2 regions of the Comamonas flocculans genome follow, and region 1 is predicted to be linked to the other one. Evidence: riboswitches for the same ligand, from Rfam matches in the RefSeq annotation. Region 1 holds a riboswitch; the other holds the start of a gene.

Region 1 (11,051 bases):
CCTTGTGGCGCGACGGCGCAGGCCGCGAGCAGCAGGGCCAGCCATGCCAGGCCGGCGCTGCGCCGCCCGCCGCGCCCGCCGGGCATCAGCCTCGCCCCAGCCCCAGGCGGCGGCACAGCTCCAGCGTCGCCGCACTCTGGTTCATGGTGTAGAAGTGCAGCGCCGGCGCACCGCCGGCCACCAGGCGTTCACACAGGCGCGCCACCACATCCAGGCCAAAGGCGCGTATGCTGGCCACATCGTCACCCAAGCCTTGCAGGCGCAGGCGCAACCAGCGCGGCACCTCGGCGCCGCAGGCGTCGGAAAAGCGCAGCAGCTGGGTGGAGCCCAGGATGGGCATGATGCCGGGCACGACGGGCAGCTGCAGCCCTGCGGCGCGCACCTCGTCGACGAAGCGGAAATAGGCGTCGGCATTGAAGAAGTACTGCGTGATCGCGGAATCGGCGCCGGCCTGCACCTTGGCGGCGAAGGCCTTGAGGTCCGACTCGGGCGAGCGCGCCTGCGGATGCATCTCGGGGTAGGCGGCAACCTCGATCTGAAAGTCTCGCCCGGTCTCGGCGCGGATGAAGGCCACCAGGTCGCTGGCGTACTGAAATTCCCCGCCCGTGCCGTAGCCGCTGGGCAGGTCGCCGCGCAAGGCGATGAGCCGCTTCACGCCCATGGCACGCAGCTGCGCGAGTTGTGCGCGCACGCCCGCGCGCGTGGCGCCGATGCAGGAAAAGTGCGAGGCGGCGGCCACGCCCTCGCCCAGTATCTCCTGTACCGTGGCGAAGGTGCCCGCCTGGGTGGACCCACCCGCGCCGTAGGTGACGGAGCAGAACTCGGGCGCCAGCGCATAGAGCTGCTGGCGCACCGCGCGCAGCTTGTTCACGCCTTCGGGCGTCTTGGGTGGGAAGAACTCGAAACTGAGGGGTACAGCCATGGCGCTGCACCCTCAATAACGGTAGGCGTCGGATTTGTACGGCCCCTCCACGGGCACGTTGATGTAGGCCGCCTGCTCCGGCGTGAGCGTGGTGAGCTCAACGCCCAGCTTCCTGAGCTGCAGGCGCGCCACCTTCTCGTCGAGCAGCTTGGGCAGCACGTAGACCTTGCCCGGCTCGTACGCATCGGGCCTGGTGAAGAGCTCGATCTGCGCCAGCGTCTGGTTGGCAAAGCTCGAACTCATCACATAGCTCGGGTGGCCAGTTGCGCAGCCCAGGTTCACCAGGCGCCCCTTGGCCAGCAGCGTGATGCGGTGACCGTCGGGGAAGATGATGTGGTCCACCTGCGGTTTGACCTCTTCCCACTGGTATTTTTCCAGCGAGGCCACGTCGATCTCGTTGTCGAAGTGGCCGATGTTGCAGACGATGGCCTCGTTCTTCATCGCCGCCATGTGCTCGTGGCGGATCACGTCCTTGTTGCCCGTCGTCGTCACGAAGATGTCGGCCTTGTCGGCGGCGTATTCCATGGTCACGACCTTGTAGCCCTCCATCGCCGCCTGCAGCGCGTTGATCGGGTCGATCTCGGTCACCCAGACCTGCGCGCGCAGGGCGGCGAGGGCCTGCGCGCAGCCCTTGCCCACGTCGCCATAGCCGGCGACCAGCGCCACCTTGCCGGCGATCATCACGTCGGTCGCGCGCTTGATGCCGTCCACCAGCGACTCGCGGCAGCCGTAGAGGTTGTCGAACTTGGATTTGGTGACCGAATCGTTGACGTTGATCGCACGGAACAGCAGCGTGCCCTTGGCCGACATGTCGTTGAGGCGGTGCACGCCGGTCGTGGTCTCTTCGGTCACGCCGATGATGTCAACACTCTTGCGCGTGTACCAGCCGGGGTCTTGCGCCAGTTTGGCCTTGATCGCGGCGTAGAGCACGCGCTCTTCCTCGCTCGTGGGGTGGGCGAGCACCGAGGCGTCCTTCTCGGCGCGCTGGCCCAGGTGCATCAAGAGCGTGGCGTCGCCGCCATCGTCCAGGATCATGTTCGGGCCTTCGCCCTTGGCGCCCTTGGTGCCGAACTCGAAGATGCGGTGGGTGTAATCCCAGTAGTCGGCCAGGCTCTCGCCCTTGACCGCGAACACCGGCGTGCCGCCTTCGGCAATCGCCGCGGCCGCGTGGTCCTGGGTGGAAAAGATGTTGCACGAAGCCCAGCGCACCTCGGCGCCGAGCGCCCTCAAGGTCTCGATCAGCACGGCGGTCTGTATCGTCATGTGCAGGCTGCCGGCAATGCGCGCGCCCTTCAGGGGCTGACTGGCCGCGAACTCCTCGCGGATCGCCATCAGGCCGGGCATTTCGGTTTCGGCGATGGCAATCTCGCGCCGGCCCCAGCCGGCCAGGGAGATATCGGCGATCACGTGATCGGGCGTGGCGGAGAGAACAGCGCTCATGGTGTGGTCCTTCAAATGAAACGATCCACGCCGCCAGCATCTGGAATCACGATTCACCGCACCGGCACAGCGTGGGTGAGCGTCGTTGCAAAGGGGGAGTTTCCGAGCCTCGCGCCCCGCGTGCTGGGGGTGCTGCAACGCTCCTCGGAGAAGGGGCAAATTATACGGAACGCCTAAAATCGCGGGCTTTCGGGGCGGGCCTTGGCCCGCCATCGCCTTGTCGCGGCGCACTGCGCGCAGCCTCCACACCCAATACCCGTGTCCTTCGCCTCAGAAACCCGGCGCCGCCGTACCTTTGCCATCATCTCCCACCCCGACGCCGGCAAGACCACGCTGACGGAAAAGCTGCTGCTGTTCTCCGGCGCGATCCAGATCGCCGGCGCGGTCAAGGGCCGCAAGGCCAGCCGCCACGCCACCTCCGACTGGATGGAGATCGAAAAGCAACGCGGCATCTCGGTGGCTTCCAGCGTGATGCAGATGAGCTGGCGCGATCACGTCATCAACCTGCTCGATACCCCCGGCCACAAGGATTTTTCCGAGGACACCTACCGCGTGCTCACCGCCGTCGACTCGGCCCTGATGGTGATCGACGCGGCCAACGGCGTGGAGGCGCAGACGCGCCGCCTGATCGAGGTCTGCCGCCAGCGCGATACGCCCATCATCACCTTCGTGAACAAGATGGACCGCGAGGTGCGCGACGCGCTCGACATCCTCGACGAGGTGGAGCGCGAACTGGGCATGCCCTGCTGCCCCGTCACCTGGCCCGTGGGCCACGGCAAGAGCTTCGGCGGCATCATCGACCTGCGCACCCAGACCATGACCGTCTTTCAGGCCGGCACGGAAAAACGCCCGCAGGACTTCGAGGTCATCCCCTTGAGCGAAACCGGGACGCTGCGCCGGCGCTTTGGCAGCGCCTTTGACGAGGCGCTGGAGAGCATGGAGCTGGCGGTGGGGGCGTCGGCCGAATGGAACCATGAGCAGTTTCTGGCCGCCAAGCTCACCCCGGTGTTCTTCGGCTCGGGCGTGAACAACTTCGGCGTGCAGGAGGTGCTCAATGCCGTGGTGGACATGTCGCCCCCTCCGGGCCCACGCCTGGCCTACCGGGAAGTGAACCACCAGCGCGAGGAGGTCACCATCCGCCCCGAAGACCCCGGTTTCGCCGGCGTGGTCTTCAAGGTGCAGGCCAACATGGACGCCAACCACCGCGACCGCATCGCCTTCGTGCGCATCGCCTCGGGCAAGTACACGCCGGGCATGAAGATGCGCGTGCAGCGCACCGGCAAGGAGCTGCGCCCCACCAGCGTCGTCACCTTCATGAGCCAGCGCCGCGAGGCGGTGCAAGAGGCCTACGCGGGCGACATCATCGGCTTTACCATCCACGGCGGCGTGCAGCTGGGCGACTCCATCACCGACGGCCCGGCGCTGCAGTTCACCGGCCTGCCCTTCTTTGCTCCAGAGATGTTCATGACCGTGGTGCTCAAGAACCCGCTGCGCACCAAACAGCTGCAGCAGGGCCTGATGCAGCTGGGCGAGGAAGGTGCGATCCAGGTCTTCAAGCCCGACGCCGGCGGCAACATGCTGCTGGGCGCCGTCGGCCAGCTGCAATTCGAGGTAGTGCAGCACCGCCTGAAGACCGAGTACGACTGCGACGTGCGCCTGGAGGGCTGCCAGTACACCGGCGCGCGCTGGATCACGGCCGACACCCCCGCCGAGCTGCGCCAGTTCGAGGACGCCTACCCCCTGCGCATGGCCCGCGACGCGGCCGACGCGCTGGCCTACCTGTGCACCAGCCCGTATGACGTGCGCCTGGCGCAGGAGCGGTTTCCGAAGATCCACTTTCACCCGCTGCGCGAGCATGCGGGGTTGGCGTTGCAGGGACGCTCATGATGCCGTCTTCATTGCCCCGTCAAGGGGGTGCCGAAAGGCTGCGCATCATTCGGATTTATCTTTGCACGACCCTGATTTTATTATTGGCATACGGCATCTGGTATGCCGGCGTATGGCCGGGGCCGCTGGGTCAGGACGGTTATTCGCTGATCGCCAACATCAACCAGAGCGCTCCCCGGTATACCGGCAAGGATCCGGCATGGCTTTTGTATGCCTTGGCCACCTACGGCCTGAGTCAACGGGTCGAAGTACTTGTGTTGCCCTTGTTGCTGCTTCAGGTCGCTGCCCTGGCGCGCATTATTGGTTGGATTTACGTTCGCAGGTATCCGATCACGGCCACGGCCTTGCTGCTGCTGGTCGCCTGCACACCGCATGTCCTCAACTATGGCAGCAGCTTGTATCCCGATGCGGTCTTCAGTCTGGCCTTCGTTGCGCTGCTGTTTGAGATCTGGCTGATTCTGGGCCATCGACGCCTGAGCACCTGGTCCATCGCATGGCTTGCGATCTTGTTCCCTGCTGCCTGTTATTTCAAGGCGAACGGCATCATCATCTTGCTGCCGATGCTTTATTTGGCAATACGGCTGAAGACAACCTCACGATGGGTAATCGTGGCCATCGTCTTGTCATGGTCGGCAGCCATTCAATGGGGCGGTACGGTGGCTAATCTGGGTCATGGGCACGGCGCACTACGGCCACTCATTCTGTTTGAGACAACCAACTTCATGCAAACGCGGCCGATGAATTTGTGGGAAACGCGCCACATGGTGACCGATCGTACCAAGGAGATCATGCACCGTTACATCAGTCAAGAAGATATTGATAGCCTCTACGATCGCGACTATTGGGACACGTTGTGGCACCTCAATCAGGATCGCGTTCGGTTTCGCGAGATGAGCAGGATTGATTTTCGCCACCTACGATCGGATTTTTTTACCTACAACCTGTGGCGAAACATTCCTGCATTTACCGCCAGTCGAATCAACATATTCCTTGCTTCCGCGCTGGCACAAGGCGGCATGGTCGGTCCGGACAACGCCCGCCATGGCCTCGCCGGCGTCACCACACTCTCAACGTACAACCCCTTTAATTTGAGTTCATTGCCAAATACGCTGAATGAGATTTACGAAACCAGCTACAACTGGCGCTTTGTGCTGTGGAGCCCTTTTGTCGGGATTATTCTCGTGCTGCTGGTTTTCAAACGGGCCCTGCAAGAACGCCATCTGGACGAGCTGGTAATCAGCAGTACGCTGCTGCTTCAATTGGGCGGCATTTTCCTGTTCTCGATTGCCGCGGAATACAGATATCTTCTGGCCTTCTTTTATGCGCCGCTATTGCTGTTTCCCATCAGATTCATTCAGCAGAATCGCGACCCTCTTCCTTGCCAGAAATGTCCGCGGAGTCGCTCGACCAGACAGCCTGTGACGAGCACCCCCTGACTGCAGAAAGCGCCCATGCCAAGCCTGACTGTTTTAGCGACACTGCTTTGCGTCTTTTGCATTTCCGCCGGTCAAATCTTGTTCAAGAAGGCAGCGCTCGCTTTGCCTGCGGACGCCCACACCATGGATTGGGTGTTGAATGGCTGGCTCATTGCATCCCTCGCACTCTACGGTGCCACCACCCTCGGCTGGATCTGGATACTTCGCCACGCCCCGCTGCATCTTGCCTACCCGTTCATGGGCCTGGCTTTCCTGATCGTGCCGACCCTGGCCTGGATGTTTCTGGGAGAGCCGCTGCATTGGCGCACGCTCGCGGGCGGGGCGCTCATCATGGCCGGCGTGGCGCTGGCTTCCACAAGTTGAAGGGCCCCGTCCGATGCGCATCGCCGTCGCCATCCCCTGCTACAAGGTCACCGAGCACGTGCTCGGCGTGATTGCCGCCATCGGCCCCGAGGTGCAGGCCATCTACGCTGTCGATGACGCCTGCCCCGACGGCAGCGGCCGCTTCATCGAAGAGAACAACCGCGATCCCCGGGTGCGCGTGCTCTACCACGCCGAGAACCGGGGTGTCGGCGGCGCAGTCGTGACGGCATACGAAGCGGCCATTGCAGACGGCATGGACGTCGTGGTGAAGGTGGATGGCGACGGGCAGATGAACCCCGCGCTGCTGCCACAGTTTGTACGGCCGATCGCACGTGGCCAGGCCGACTACACCAAGGGCAACCGGTTCTACCGCCCTGAATCGCTGCGTGGCATGCCGCCGGTGCGCCTGTTCGGCAATGCCGTGCTGTCGCTGATGACCAAGTTCAGTTGCGGCTACTGGTCGTCCATGGACCCGACCAATGGTTACACCGCGGTGCACACGGCGGTGCTGCGCAAGCTGCCGCTTCAAAAGCTGGAGCGCCGCTATTTCTTCGAAACGGACATGCTCTACCACCTCAACACCATACGCGCCGTGGTGCACGACGTCCCCATGGATGCGGTGTATGGCGAGGAGGCGTCCAACCTGAAGGTATCGAAGGTGCTGCCCGAGTTCCTGGGCAAGCACGCGGTGCGGCTGGTCAAACGCTACGCCTACCTGTACCTGCTGCGCGACTTCAACATCGGCAGCCTCTACAGCTTGCTCGGCGCCATGCTGTGTCTGGTGGGTGCCGTCTTCGGCGGCGTGCATTGGCTCGACAGTCTGCTCACTGGTCGGGCGGCCAGCAGCGGCACGGTCATGCTCGCCGCCTTGCCGCTGATCATAGGCATCCAGTTCCTGATCGCCTTTCTGCACTACGACGTCAGCAACGTCCCGCGCGATGCCCTGACACCGACGCTGGTGGATGACGAGCGCTGACGCAGCCCTCAGTCAAGGTATGCTGGCCCACAGCGTCATTCGAAGTGATGGCGAGCGCGCGGGTAGCCGCCGCCGGTACCGTGAGTGCTGGTCGCGATCGGGGACGCGTCCTACAGTCTTTATCTGCTGCACACATTCTTGCTCGACGCCAGCGGCCGGTGGCGGTTCCACCTCGACATCCAGTCGCCGCGCCTGCTGCTGGCCTTTCTCATTGCGCTACCCATCGTCATCGTGCTGCTCAGCCTGCTCTGGTATCGCTGGGTGGAGCGCCCTCTGCTGAAGCTGCTTTCGTGAAACCGCTGAACCAATGGCACCCCGGCCCGCTCGCGGGCCTGTTCACCGACATCGACGACACCCTGACCACGGACGGCGCGATCACCGCCGACGCCCTGGCCGCGCTGGGCGATCTGAAAGCCGCGGGGCTGCACCTGATCGCGATCACCGGGCGGCCCGTGGGCTGGAGCGCGCCCTTTGCCACCACCTGGCCGGTGGATGCGATCGTGGCCGAGAATGGCGCCGTGGCGCTCCTGCCTGAGAATAAGGACAAAAATGGCCTTAACCGCCCGCGGGGCGCGCGCCGGCAGCTACGAAAAACATACCAACAAGACGCCGCCACGCGCGCACGTCAGTACGCGCGCATGCAAGAGGTTCTGGCGGCGATAGAGGCTCAGGTGCCGGGCGCGCGGCGGGCGCAGGACTCGGCGGGGCGCGAATGCGACATCGCCATAGACCACAGCGAGTTCACCCACCTGCCCCAGGACGCCATCGACGCATGCGTCGCGATGATGCGCGCGGCGGGCATGAATGCCAGCGTGAGCAGCATCCACATCAACGGCTGGTACGGCAGCCACGACAAGCTCGAGGGCGCGCGCTGGATCGTGCGCGAGCTGCTCGGGCGCGATCTGGATGCAGAGTTGGAGCGCTGGGTCTACGTGGGCGATTCAACCAACGACGAGCGCATGTTCGAGCACTTCGCGCACAGCGTGGGTGTGGCCAACATCGCGCGCTTTCTGCCGCAGCTCAGGCACCTGCCGCGCTACGTGACCCAGGGCGAGCGCGGCGCGGGGTTTGCCGAGCTGGCACGCGTCATTTTGAATAAAAACAGGCTCTAGCCCTTATCCAACAAGCGCAGGCAGCTCTCTTTTCTGAGGGTTTCAACCCTGCAGGATCTTGCTCAGGAAGTCCTTGGTGCGCGGCTGGCGGTTCTCGGGGTGGCCGAAGAATTCCTCCTTGCCGCAGTCTTCCAGGATGTGGCCGCCGACGTCGATGAAGATCACGCGGCTTGCCACCTTGCGCGCGAAACCCATCTCGTGCGTGACCACCATCATGGTCATGCCTTCGCTGGCGAGCTTGACCATGACGTCGAGCACCTCGCCGACCATCTCGGGGTCGAGCGCGCTGGTGGGCTCGTCAAACAGCATCACGATCGGGTCCATCGAGAGCGCGCGCGCGATCGCCACGCGCTGCTGCTGACCGCCCGAGAGCTGGCCGGGAAACTTGTCCTTGTGCGCCATCAGGCCCACGCGGTCGAGCATCTTCAGGCCACGCGCCCTGGCATCGTCGAGCTTGCGCCCCAGCACCTTGACCTGGGCGATCGTCAGGTTCTCGGTGACCGAAAGGTGGGGAAACAGCTCGAAGTGCTGGAACACCATGCCGACCTGGCTGCGCAGCTTGGGCAGATCGGTGCGCGGATCGGTCACCACGGTGCCGTTGACGACGATCTCGCCCTTTTGCACCGGCTCCAGCGCGTTGATGGTCTTGATCAGCGTGGATTTGCCCGAACCCGATGGGCCGCAGACGACGACCACGTCGCCCTTGTCCACGCTCAGGTTGCAGTCGTTGAGCACCTGGATGGCTCCATACCACTTGGAGACGTTCTTCAACTCGATCATGCGGTCGGCCATGCCGGACTCCTTTAGCGGATGATGGCGATCTTGCCGTGGACGCGCTTGACCACGGAAGACAGCGAATAGCTGATGATGAAGTACACCACGGTGGCCATCAGATAGGTCTCGATCGGCCTGCCGAAGTTCTTGCCCGCGGTCTCGAAGCCCTTGAGCAGGTCGTAGGCGCCGATGGCGTAGACCAGCGAGGTGTCCTGGAACAGGATGATGGTCTGCGTGAGCAGCACCGGAATCATGTTGCGAAAGGCCTGCGGCAGGATCACCAGCTTCATGTTCTGACCGTAGCTCATGCCCATGGCCATGCCGGCATAGACCTGGCCGCGCGGAATCGACTGGATGCCCGCGCGCATGATTTCGGAAAAATACGCCGCCTCGAAGGCGATGAAGGTGATGAAGGCGGAATACTCCGCCCCCACCGGACGGCCGATGATGAAGGGCACCAGCAGGAAGAACCACAGGATCACCATCACCAGCGGCACCGAGCGCATCACGTTGACGTAGAAGGCCGCGGGCAGCACCAGCCACTTGCGGCCCGACAGCCGCATCAGCGCCAGCAGCGTGCCGAAGAAGATGCCGCCCGCGGTGGCCACCACCGTGAGGATGATGCTGAACCACAGGCCCTTGAGGATGAAACCCTGGATGAAGGTCCAGTTCAGGAAGGAGAAATCGAGGTTGAGCATCTCAGTGCCCCCCCGCGCCGGTGCCGGCGACGACGAAGCCCGGCACCTGGGCGCGCCGTTCGATGAAGGCGAAGATGCGGTTGATCACGAAAGCCGAGATGGCGTAGAGGATGGTCACCGCGATGTAGACCTCGATCGGCCGCGCGGTCTCCTCGCCCACCTGCAGCGCGTACTGCGTGAGCTCGGGGATGGACACCGCAAAGGCCACGGCCGAGTTCTTGAAGATGTTCATCGATTCGCTGGTCAGCGGCGGGATGATGATGCGATACGCCATGGGCAGCAGCACGTAGCGGTAGTACTGCACTGTCGTGAAACCCATGGCCATGCCGGCGTAGCGCTGGCCCTTGGGCAGCGCCTGTATGCCTGCGCGCACCTGCTCGGCGATGCGCGCCGAGGTGAAGAAGCCCAGCGCCAGCACCACCAGGATGAAGGGCGGAAAGGCCTTCATCGGCGGCACCAGCGCCGGCACGACGAAGTACCACAGGAAGATCTGCACCAGCAGCGGGATGTTGCGAAACAGCTCCACCCAGGCATTGCCAAAGCGCACCAGCCAGGGGCTGGCGGGCAGCGTTCTGATCACCCCGATGATGGAGCCGGCCACCAGCGCAATCGCCAGGCCCGTCAGCGATACCGATACCGTCCAGCCCCAGGCCGACAGCAGCCAGTCCAGGTAGGTGATGTCCCGGCCGTGGCCGAAACAGCCCGACTGCACCACCCCGTCCAGGGTGTCCTTGCAGAACACTTCCCAATCCATGGCCATTGCATTCCTTTCGCGGCGTGCGGGCGCCGCAGCGTCAAACGCAAAACGCCCACCGGCATCGTGCCCGGCGGGCGCTGGGCGCCCTCAGGACGAGGGCACCGGTGGCATCCTCAGTTGCCGTAGTCTTCCATCGGCTTGTCGTTGAGATTGGCCCAGGCGTTCTTCGTGCTCTCGGACGCGGGCATGTTCAGATTCACGTTGTTGGGCGGAATCGGCTGCATGAACCACTTGTCGTAGAGCTTGGCCAGCGAGCCGTCCTTGACCTGGCGCGCGATCGAATCGTCGATGGCTTTCTTGAGCTTGGCATCGCCCTTGGGCAGCATGCAGGCAATGGGTTCCACCGAGAGCACCTCGCCGACGATGGCGAAGTCCTTGGGGTTCTTGGCCTTGGCGATGTTGGCCGCGAGGATGGAGCCGTCCATCACGAAGGCGTCGGCGCGGCCCGACTCGAGCAGCAGGAAGCTGTCGGCGTGGTCCTTGCCCATGACCTGCTTGAAGTCCAGGTTGGCGTCACGCGCCTTCTTGCGGATGTGCTGCACCGACGTGGTGCCGGTGGTCACCGCCAGCGTCTTGCCGCCCAGGTCGTTGATCGACTTGATGCCCGACTTGGTGTTCACCGCCATGCGCACTTCTTCCACGTAGGTGGTGTAGGCGAAGTCCACGTCCTTCTGGCGCGCGCGGCT
Region 2 (11,051 bases), 780 kb from region 1:
GCGCCGACCTGATCGAGACCGACACCTTCGGCGCCACCAGCGTCGCCCAGGCGGATTACGACATGCAGCATCTGGCGCGCGAGATGAACGTTGCCGCCGCCCGGCTGGCGCGCGCCGCCTGCGACAAGTTCAGCACGCCCGAAAAACCGCGCTTCGTCGTCGGGGCGCTGGGCCCCACGCCCAAGACCGCCAGCATCAGCCCCGACGTGAACGATCCCGGTGCGCGCAACATCACCTTCGAAGACCTGCGCGCGGCCTACCATGAGCAGACCAGCGGGCTGATCGAGGGCGGCGCCGATGTGCTGATGGTCGAGACCATCTTCGACACGCTCAACGCCAAGGCGGCGTTGTTCGCGATCGAAGAAGTCTTCGACGAAACCGGCGAGCGCCTACCGCTCATCATCAGCGGCACCGTCACCGACGCGTCAGGCCGCATCCTCTCGGGGCAGACCGTCACCGCCTTCTGGCACAGCGTGCGCCACGCCAACCCGCTGGCCGTGGGGCTGAACTGCGCGCTGGGCGCGGCGCTCATGCGCCCCTACATCCAGGAGCTGGCCAAGGCCGCGCCCGACACCTTCATCAGCTGCTACCCCAATGCCGGCCTGCCCAACCCGATGAGCGACACCGGCTTTGACGAAACGCCCGAGGTGACGAGCCGATTGCTGCACGAATTCGCCGCCGAGGGGCTGGTGAACATCGTCGGCGGCTGCTGCGGCACCACGCCCGAGCACATCCAGGCCATCGCCCAGGCGGTCGCGCCGGTGGCTACGCGCCGGCTGTTCTATCCGGCCGAGGCGTGAAGCTGCTTTTGATAGCTGGTGGCGACCGCCTGGCAAGCGTCAAAGCCTTGTTTGGCTTGCAAACCTGACCAGACTACATGCCCAGCATGATCTTCAGGTTCTGCACCGCCGCGCCGCTCGCGCCCTTGCCCAGGTTGTCCAGGCGCGCCACCAGCACCGCCTGGCGGTAGTCCTCATTGCCGTAGACGCGCAACTCCAGGTGGTTGGTGTCGTTGAGGGCCAGCGCATCGAGCTTGCCGCTCTCGGTGGCGGGCAGCACCTGGACGAAGTGCTCGGGCGTGTTGGTGCGGGCGTAGTGGGCGGCCAGCACCTCATGCAGGTCGGAGGCCCTGGGCGCGCCGCTGAGCAGGTCCAGGTGCAGCGGCAGCTCCACCAGCATGCCCTGGCGGAAATTGCCCACGGCCGGCACGAACAGCGGGCGGCGCTTCACGCCGGTGTACTTCATGATCTCGGGCAAGTGCTTGTGCGACAGGCCCAGCGCGTAGAGCTCGTAGGGTGCGGCCTCGCCTTTTTCATAGGCTTCGATCATGCTGCGCCCGCCACCCGAATAGCCGCTGACCGAGGGCAGCACCAGCGGGTAGTCGTCGGGGATCAGTCCGGCGTCCACCAGCGGGCGCAGCAATGCGATGGCGCCGGTGGCGTAGCAGCCGGGGTTGGCCACGCGCTCTGCGCTGCGGATCGCTTCGAGCTGCCCGGGGGCGAGTTCGGGAAAGCCGAATACCCAGCTCTCGGCGGTGCGGTGGGCGGTGGAGGCGTCGATGATCTTGATGCGCCGCCCGCCCTCGGCGGCGATGGCATCCACCATGGCCACCGTCTCGCGCGCCGCATCGTCGTGCAGGCACAGGATGACCAGGTCCACCCCGGCGACCAGGGTCCGCTTGGCCTGCGCGTCCTTGCGCAGCAGGGGGTCTATGCTGACCAGCTCGACGCCGGCGAGCTGTTGCAGGCGCTCGCGAATCTGCAGGCCGGTGGTGCCGGCTTCGCCATCAATGAATACCTTGGCCATGGGTGTGCTCCTTGGGGCGGTGGGGCAAGGCGGGTGCCGGGCGCCTTGCCTGTGTTGCGTCGCAACATGATACATTTGCCGATTGCCGAGGTCGTCGTGCCCCTGCGCTCGCAGCCGCGCCACGACCCCTGACCCGATCCCGCGCTCCTGGCAAGCGCTCTTCGGCAGCACGGGTAAGACACCATCCTTCCATTGAGAGAGCCCTCATGAAGATTCACGAATACCAAGGCAAGGAAATCTTGCGCAGTTTCGGCGTGCCCGTTCCACGGGGCATTCCGGCGTTCACGGTGCAAGAGGCCGTCGAAGCCGCCCAAAAGCTCGGCGGCCCGGTCTGGATCGTCAAGGCCCAGATCCATGCCGGCGGCCGTGGCAAGGGGGGTGGCGTGAAGGTGGCCAAGAGCATCGACGAGGTCAAGACCCTGGCGGGCCAGATCCTGGGCATGCAGCTCGTCACCCACCAGACTGGGCCGGAAGGCCAGAAGGTGCGGCGCCTGTACATCGAGGACGGCGCGGACATCCAGAAAGAGTACTACCTTTCCGTCGTGACCGACCGCGAAACGCAGAAGGTGGCGTTCATCGCGTCGAGCGAAGGCGGCATGGACATCGAGGAAGTGGCGCACAAGACGCCCGAGAAGATCATCAAGGTCTTCGTCGATCCGCTCGTCGGCCTGACCGAGGCGCAGGGCCAGGAGCTGGCCCGCGGCGTGGACATGCCGCAGGAGTCGACCGCGCAGTTCGTGGACGTCTGCCAGAAGCTCTACAAGTGCTACATGGAAACCGACGCCTCGCTGGTGGAGATCAACCCGCTCAACCGCGACAGCAAGGGCCACATCATCGCGCTGGACGCCAAGTTCAACTTCGACAGCAACGCGTTGTTTCGCCACCCCGAGATCGTTGCGCTGCGCGACCTCGATGAAGAAGATCCGGCCGAAGTGCAGGCGAGCAAGTTCGACCTGGCCTACATCAGCCTGGACGGCAACATTGGCTGCCTGGTGAACGGCGCGGGCCTGGCCATGGCAACGATGGACACCATCAAACTCTTCGGCGCCGAACCGGCCAACTTTCTCGACGTGGGCGGCGGCGCCACCCCCGAGAAGGTGACCGAGGCGTTCAAGATCATGCTCAAGAACCCCAAGGTCAAGGGCATCCTGGTCAACATCTTCGGCGGCATCATGAAGTGCGACACCATCGCCACCGGCGTCATCACCGCCTGCAAGGCCGTGAACCTCTCGGTGCCGCTGGTGGTGCGCATGAAGGGCACCAACGAGGAACTGGGCAAGAAACTGCTGGCCGAGTCGGGCCTGCCCATCATCAGTGCCGACACCATGGCCGAAGCGGCCACCAAGATCGTCGAAGCCGTCAAGTAAGACCGGGAGCATTTCATGTCGATTTACATCAACAAAGACACCAAGGTCATCACCCAGGGCATCACCGGCAAGACGGGCCAGTTTCATACCGCCAAGTGCCAGGAATACGCCAATGGCAAGAACTGCTTCGTCGCCGGCGTCAACCCCAAGAAGGCTGGCGAGAAGATCTTCGACATCCCGATCTACGGCACCGTAAAGGAAGCGGCGAAGGAAACCGGCGCCACCGTGAGCGTGATCTACGTGCCGCCGGCGGGCGCCGCCGCGGCCATCTGGGAAGCGGTGGAAGCCGACCTGGACCTGGCGATCTGCATCACCGAAGGCATACCGGTGCGCGACATGCTGCAGCTGCGCAACCAGATGAAGGCCAAGGAAGCCAAGGGTGGCAAGAAAACCCTGCTGCTCGGCCCCAATTGCCCCGGCCTGATCACGCCCGACGAGATCAAGATCGGCATCATGCCCGGCCACATCCACAAGAAGGGCCGCATCGGCGTGGTGTCGCGCTCGGGCACGCTCACCTATGAGGCCGTGGCGCAGCTGACCGAGCTGGGCATCGGCCAGTCCACCGCCGTCGGCATCGGCGGCGACCCGATCAACGGCCTCAAGCACATTGACGTGATGCAGGCCTTCAACGACGATCCCGACACCGACGCCGTGATCATGATCGGCGAGATCGGCGGCCCCGACGAGGCCGACGCCGCGCGCTGGTGCAAGGCCAACATGAAGAAGCCCATCGTCGGCTTCATCGCGGGCGTGACGGCACCGGCCGGCAAGCGCATGGGCCACGCGGGCGCGCTGATCTCGGGCGGTGCCGACACGGCCGAGGCCAAGCTGGCGGTGATGGAAGAGTGCGGCTTCAAGATCACGCGCAACCCTTCGGAGATGGGGCGCCTGCTCAAGACGCTCATCTGAGCGCTGCGGAACCTGAAGGAGACAAGGCCAGCTGTGCATTCAGCTGGCTTTTTTCGCATGGGGCGGCATGATTTGCAATCTTTTGCAGATCCGGCGCCCGGCGGTGTTACAAACCTCCGTTCATCCAGACCGGCTTGACCGATGCCCTTGCCCCTGACCTACGAGTTTTGCGCGCGCACCGACACAGGCCGGGTGCGCAGCAACAACGAGGACTCGGTGGCCGTGAGCCGCGACGCGCGCATGGTCATCGTGGCCGACGGCATGGGCGGCTACAACGCCGGTGAGGTGGCCAGCGTGATGGCAGTGCAGATCCTGAACCGGGAGCTGCGCAACCGCCTGGTGGCCGCCGGCGGCGCCGCCGACGGAGAGCTGGTGCGCGAGATGCTGGCCACGGGCGTGGAGCGCGCCAATGCCGCGATCTACCAGGCAGCGAAGGCGCATGCCCACTACGCCGGCATGGGCACGACGCTGGTGGCCGGTCTGTTCGGCGACGAGCGGGTCATCATCGGCCACATCGGCGATTCACGCGCCTACCTGTTGCGCGGGCGCCGCCTGAGCCGCCTCACGCGCGACCACACCTGGCTGCAGGAACAGGTGGACAAGGGCGTGATGACGCCGCAGCAGGCGCAGCGCTCGGGCATGCGCAGCCTGCTCACGCGCGCCATTGGCGTGGACCCCAGGGTTCGGCTGGAGATCAACGAATTCCCCGTGCAGGACGCCGATCTGTTCCTGTTTTGCTCCGACGGCCTGACCGACAGCATCGACGACGCCGAGCTGGCCATCTTGCTGCGCGACCCGCTGCCGCTGCCCAGACTTGCCGAGCGACTGATACAGCAGGGCAACGCCCTGGGCGGGCGCGACAACATCAGCGTCCTGCTGGTGCGCGCCATTGAGCCGGGCGCTGCGGCGCCTGGCGATCCCGGATAATTGCGCAAGAGAGAGGAAACATTGCATGCCCAGTCTGGTTTTTCTGCTTGACGGAGCGGTAGTCAAGGAGGTCGAGCTCGTCAAGCCCCGCACGACGCTCGGGCGACGCCCCAACAACGATATCGTCATCGACAACCTCACCGTCAGCGGCGAACACGCGGTGCTGCACATGCAGGGGCATGCGGTGGAGGTCGAAGACCTGCAAAGCACCAACGGCACCTTCGTCAACGGCCAGCCGGTCGAGCGCCAGCTGCTGCGCGACGGCGACCAGATCATCATCGGCAAGTACGAGGTGCGCTTTGCCGACGCGCGCCAGCGCTTTGCCAGCGCGCCGCAGCCGGCGGCGGTAGCGGCGCCGGTATCCGCTCCCCAGAGTGCCCTGGTGCGCGTGCTCACCGGGCCGGGTGCGGGACGCGAGGTGCAGCTGACCAAGGTCGTGACCACGCTGGGCAAGCCCGGCGAGTCGGTGGCCTCCATCACGCACCGCCCGCACGGTTATGTGCTGGCGCAGGTCGACGGCAATACGCCGCCTTCGGTCAACGGGCAGGACGTGGCCGAACCCCGCGCGCTCGCGCACGGCGACCGCATCCGGCTGGCCGACGTGGAGATGGAGTTCACGCTGCGGTGAGGCCTCTTGCGGGCATTCCCCACGGATAATGCCGCCCAGTGCCCGGGCGGCGCGCTGAGCGGTGGCGGGCGCCGGCACGCTGTTTGCAGGCTGTATGGCATGAGCATGAAGTGTGGGTAGCAAACCATGAAGGTAAGCGTGCTGGGATGCAGTGGCTCCATCGCCCGCGGTTGCCGCACGACCGCCTTCCTGCTGGGCGAGCATGTGCTGGTCGACGCCGGCACCGGTGTGGGTGAGCTCAGCGTGGCGCAGATGCGCGCGGTCAGCCACGTCTTTCTGAGCCATTCGCACCTGGACCACATCGCCGCGCTGCCGTTGCTGCTCGATACCGTGGGCAGCCGCCGCGCCGCGCCCCTGCAGGTGTTCGCCTTGCCACAGACCATCGAGGCCTTGCGCCGGCATGTGTTCAACGACGTCATCTGGCCCGACTTCACGCGCATCCCCAGCACCCGGGCGCCCATGGTGCAGCTGCACCCCATCGGCGTGGGCGACGTGCTGGTGGCGGCCGGCATCACGCTGGAGGTGCTGGCCGCGCGCCACAGCGTGCCGGCCGTGGGCTATGCGGCGCGCGGCCAGGGCGCGTGGTGGGTGTTCAGCGGCGACACCGAAGGGCAGGAGCCGGCCTTCTGGCAGCGCGTCAACGCGCTGCAGGCCGAGGCGCCCGGCGTCGGCGCGCTGGTGATCGAAACCGCCTTCAGCGACCGCGAGCAGGTGCTGGCGCGCAAGAGCGCGCACCTGTCGCCTTCCAGCCTGGCGCAGGAGCTGGCCCAGTTGCAGCCCAGGGGGCGCTTCCCGATCTACCTGTCTCACTTCAAGCCCAGCGAGGGAGCAAGCATCCTGGCCGAAGTGCGCGCACTTGAGGCCGATGGGGCGCTGCAGATCATCGACCTGCAGACGGTGGATGAACTGCGACTCTGACGAGCGGTATCAGCCCAGGTTCTGCGCCAGGCGCTGGCGCAACCCGTCCAGGTCCATGCCGCGGCGTGCGGCCATGTCCTGGACCTGGTCCTCGCCGATCTGGCCGACGCTGAAGTAGGTCGATTCCGGGTGCGCCAGGTAGAAACCGCTGACGCTCGAGGGCGGGATCATCGCGAAGCTGTCGGTCACCTCGATGCCGACTTCGGGTGCATCCAGCGTGGCAAACAGCGTGCTCTTGACCGTGTGGTCGGGGCAGGCCGGATAGCCCGGCGCCGGGCGGATGCCCTGGTACTTTTCGGCGATCATCGCGTCGCGATCCAGAGCTTCATCCTTGGCATAGCCCCAGAGGTCGCGGCGCACCCGTGCATGCAGGCATTCGGCGAACGATTCGGCCAGGCGGTCGCACAGCGCCTTGAAGGTGATGTTGGAATAGTCGTCGAGCTGCGCGAGGAATTCCTGCTCCTTCTTCTCCGCCCCTATGCCGGCCGTCACCGCGAACATGCCGGCATAGTCCTTGATGCCTGACTCTTTGGGGGCCACGAAGTCGGCCAGGCAGCGGCTGGGGCGCATCACGCCATTGACCGGTGTCTTTTCGGTCTGCTGGCGCAGGCCGTACCAGGTCATCAGGACCTCGGTGCGCGACTCGTCGGTATAGAACTCGATGTCGTCGCCCACGCGGTTGGCCGGATACAGCCCGATCACGCCGTTGGCCTGCACCCAGCGGCCTTCGACGATCTTCTTGAGCATGGCCTGGCCGTCGGCGAATACCTTGCGCGCCTCCTCGCCCACCACCTCGTCCTGCAGGATGCGCGGGTAGCCGCCCGCCAGGTCCCAGGTCTGGAAGAACGGTCCCCAATCGAGGTACTTGATGATTTCGGCCAGGTCGAAATTCACGAAGGTGCGTCGCCCCAGCACCCGCGGCGCCGTGGGCCTGAAATGCGTGAAGTCCACCGGCGTGGCATTGGCGCGCGAGCGCTCCAGCGACCACAGGGGCACGCGCTTCTTCTTGGCGTGCAGCTCGCGCACGTGGGCGTAGTCGGTCTGGATCTCGGCCAGGTAATCGGCGCGCCCCTCACCCAGCAGGCTCTGCGCCACGCCCACGCTGCGCGAGGCGTCGGGCACGTAGATCACCGGTCCGTCGTATTTGGGCGCAATCTTCACCGCGGTGTGCACGCGCGAGCAGGTGGCGCCCCCGATCAGCAGCGGAATCTGCCGGCTGGTGAAGTACTCGTCCTTGTTCATCTCGGCGGCCACGTGCTGCATCTCTTCAAGGCTGGGCGTGATCAGGCCCGAGACGCCGACCATGTCGGCCTGCAGCTCCTTGGCCTTGGCCAGCAGCTCGTGCGAAGGCACCATCACTCCGAGATTGACCACCTCGAAGTTGTTGCATTGCAAGACCACGGTGACGATGTTCTTGCCGATGTCGTGCACGTCGCCCTTGACGGTGCACACCACCACCTTGCCCTTGCTGGAGATGTCGATGCCGGCCGCCTTTTGCGCCTCTTTCTCGGCCTCGATATAGGGTACGAGGTGGGCGACGGCCTGCTTCATCACGCGCGCGCTCTTGACCACCTGGGGCAGGAACATCTTGCCCGCGCCGAACAGGTCGCCGACGACGTTCATGCCATCCATCAACGGCCCCTCGATCACCGCCAGCGGGCGGGCGCCGCCCTGCACGCAGATCTGCTGGTAGGCCTCCTCGGTGTCGGCCACGATGAAGTCGGTGATGCCGTGCACCAGCGCATGCGTGAGGCGCTCGCCCACCGGCGCCGGCGCATCGGGAGTGCCGCGCCACTCCAGCTTCTTGCCCTCGTCGCGCGCGGCGCCCTTGGCGCTTTCGGCAATTTCCAGCAGGCGCTCGGCCGCGTCGGGGCGGCGGTTGAGCACCACGTCTTCCACGCGCTCGCGCAGCTCGGGCTCCAGGTCGTCGTAGACGCCGATCATTCCGGCGTTGACGATGCCCATGTCCAGCCCCGCCTTGATCGAGTGGTAGAGAAAGACCGTGTGGATGGCCTCGCGCACCGGGTCGTTGCCGCGAAACGAAAAGCTCACGTTGGAGATGCCGCCCGAGACCTTGGCGCCCGGCAGGTTCTGCTTGATCCAGCGCGTGGCCTCGATGAAGTCGATGCCGTTTCGCGCGTGCTCCTCGATGCCGGTGGCGATGGGAAAGACGTTGGGGTCGAAGATGATGTCCTCGGGCGGGAAGCCGACTTCGTCGACCAGGATGCGGTAGGCGCGCTCGCAGATCTCGATGCGCCGCGCCAGCGTATCGGCCTGACCCTGCTCGTCGAAGGCCATCACGACGGCGGCAGCGCCGTAGCGCTTGACGAGGCGCGCGTGCTGCTTGAACTCCTCCACGCCCTCCTTCATGCTGATGGAGTTGACGATGCCCTTGCCCTGCAGGCACTGAAGGCCGGCCTCGATCACCTCCCACTTGGAGGAATCGACCATCACCGGCACCTTGGCGATGTCGGGCTCGGAGCCGAGCATGCGCAGGAAGCGCACCATCGCGGCCTTGCCGTCGAGCATGGCCTCGTCCATGTTCACGTCGATGATCTGCGCGCCGTTTTCCACCTGCTGGCGCGCCACCGACAGCGCCTCTTCGTACTGCTCGGCGATGATCATGCGCGCGAACGCCTTGGAGCCGGTGACGTTGGTGCGTTCGCCGACGTTGACGAACAGCGAATCGTCGTCGATGAACACCGGCTCCAGGCCGGAGAGCTTCATGGGAGGGGGGGCAGCGACAGACATCGATCTCACCTGCGCGGAACGTGCGCGACGTAAACAGGTGAGCGCCGTTGGAGGAAATCCGCGTTTTCAAGCCTGACGGGCACGAATGGCCCGCTGCAGCGCTCCTTGAAAAGGTTAGGCAATTTTATCGATGAGTGGCGCGCGCTGCAGTGCAGGGGCCAATGAGGCGCCGTAAGATGCCTCATCGTTTTGCCAGACATCACAAGGCCTCATCATGCTCAGCTTGCTTGGAACCGCGCTTATCGGACTCGTCGTCGGCTTCATCGCCCGGGCCATCAAACCCGGGAACGACAAGATGGGCTGGATCATGACCTGCGTGCTGGGCATCGCGGGCTCGTTCGCCGCCACCTATGCAGGGCAGGCCCTGGGGTGGTACCAGGTGGGGCAGTCGGCGGGCTGGATCGCCTCGGTGGTCGGAGCGATCGTGCTGCTGTTGATTTACGGCCTCCTGCGCAGGAAATCCTGATCGACCCGCGCGAGTCTCATCGCGCGCAAGCCGCGGGCACGTAGGCGCGCCAGTGCAGTGTCCAGGGCTCGCCGTCATGGGGCCAGCGCAACTGCCATTGGCCGCCGTGCCAGGAGCCATCGGCGGGAAGCCGATCCATCAGCGCCGCATGCCCTGACGGGTCATCGCCCGTCTGCCACAGCCATAGCCCACCGCGCGTTCGCAGGCGCTCCGGAGTGACCCAGGGGGATAAACGGGCGTCGCCGCCGATCAGGACCGACGGGCCGCTCGCCCGGGTGGCCGCGACCAGGCCCGACAGCCAGTCGTCTCCGGCCACGACGTCCAACGGGCAGTGGCTGAGCTTTTGCCAGGTGCGCTGGGCATTTTGCGCCAGGGCCGCCTGCGGCCAATCGGTACGCGCGGGGCGCTGGCGCCACTGGGCGCCGTAGGCCAGGGCCAGGCCGCTCAAGACCGAAACGGACACCAGCCAAAGCGCCAGTCCGCGCAACAAGCGGGGCCGTGCCGGGGCCAGCCAGGACTGGGGCCAAAGAGCCATCAGCAGCATTGCGCTGAAGGCCCACATCGGCACGCCCCACATGCCGCGCAAACGCGCACCCGTGACCACGCCAAGCAAGGTGACCAGCACGCCCGATCCCAGGGCCAGCGTCAGCACGTACCCTGGCCAGCGGCAGTGCCATCGCCACTGCGCCGCGCCCGCGCGCCTTGCACCCGATAGCGCCAGCAGGGCGATCACCGCCAGAGGCAGGTGGTTCAAGACTTGCGTGCCCAGGAAGCCAAGGGCCGCCCAGCGAGGATGGGCCGTGGTGGCCTCGGCGCGCGCGCTGGCATAGGCCATGGGAAGCCAATCGGTTTGCCACAGCCAATATAGATGCGGGGCAAACACCGCCAGCCCGACCAGCGCCGCCAGATACGGCCCGGGCTGCGAAAAGACCTGTCGCCGCGCGAACAGCAGGTACAGCCCCTGTACCGCCAGCAGAATCGCCACGGAATATTTGGTCAGCATGCCCAGCCCGGCGCACAGCCCCCACAGCAGCCAATCGCGCCGACGTCCGTCCTGCAGCGCCGCCAGCAGGCTGTAGCCCAGGGCCGCCCACAAGGGCATTTGCGCGATGTTGTGGTTGAATTCCAGCGCTGGCCGTGTGTAGTAGGCCACCGCCATGGTCAGCGCGGCGGCCAGGAAAGCGCGCTCACGATCCATCACGCGCAGGGCCGTGCGCCATACCAGCCACAGCGTCAGCGCGATGCATAGCTGACTCAGCAGAAACGGACCGGTCTTTCC

What was found. Region 1 has a riboswitch for S-adenosylhomocysteine ahead of ahcY (adenosylhomocysteinase). Riboswitches for the same ligand answer to the same signal wherever they lie in the genome.
Region 2: another riboswitch for S-adenosylhomocysteine. It lies ahead of metH (methionine synthase); the one in region 1 lies ahead of ahcY (adenosylhomocysteinase).

The regions. Positions count from the first base shown of each region.
Region 1 covers NZ_CP042344.1:881,977-893,027, forward strand. The annotation lists gene FOZ74_RS04405 (septal ring lytic transglycosylase RlpA family protein) at 1-86, opposite strand, end outside; gene metF (methylenetetrahydrofolate reductase [NAD(P)H]) at 86-922, opposite strand; gene ahcY (adenosylhomocysteinase) at 935-2,362, opposite strand; S-adenosyl-L-homocysteine riboswitch at 2,433-2,514, opposite strand; gene FOZ74_RS04420 (peptide chain release factor 3) at 2,621-4,249, shown strand; gene FOZ74_RS04425 (hypothetical protein) at 4,246-5,685, shown strand; gene FOZ74_RS04430 (DMT family transporter) at 5,701-6,048, shown strand; gene FOZ74_RS04435 (glycosyltransferase family 2 protein) at 6,062-7,024, shown strand; gene FOZ74_RS04440 (acyltransferase family protein) at 7,109-7,318, shown strand; gene FOZ74_RS04445 (HAD-IIB family hydrolase) at 7,315-8,136, shown strand; gene FOZ74_RS04450 (amino acid ABC transporter ATP-binding protein) at 8,179-8,916, opposite strand; gene FOZ74_RS04455 (amino acid ABC transporter permease) at 8,940-9,608, opposite strand; gene FOZ74_RS04460 (amino acid ABC transporter permease) at 9,610-10,368, opposite strand; gene FOZ74_RS04465 (transporter substrate-binding domain-containing protein) at 10,479-11,051, opposite strand, start outside.
Region 2 covers NZ_CP042344.1:1,657,815-1,668,865, forward strand. The annotation lists gene FOZ74_RS08075 (homocysteine S-methyltransferase family protein) at 1-800, shown strand, start outside; gene argC (N-acetyl-gamma-glutamyl-phosphate reductase) at 874-1,806, opposite strand; gene sucC (ADP-forming succinate--CoA ligase subunit beta) at 2,013-3,173, shown strand; gene sucD (succinate--CoA ligase subunit alpha) at 3,189-4,082, shown strand; gene FOZ74_RS08095 (Stp1/IreP family PP2C-type Ser/Thr phosphatase) at 4,224-5,009, shown strand; gene FOZ74_RS08100 (FHA domain-containing protein) at 5,035-5,637, shown strand; gene FOZ74_RS08105 (MBL fold metallo-hydrolase) at 5,764-6,555, shown strand; gene metH (methionine synthase) at 6,565-9,306, opposite strand; S-adenosyl-L-homocysteine riboswitch at 9,339-9,419, opposite strand; gene FOZ74_RS08115 (GlsB/YeaQ/YmgE family stress response membrane protein) at 9,521-9,772, shown strand; gene FOZ74_RS08120 (glycosyltransferase family 39 protein) at 9,789-11,051, opposite strand, start outside.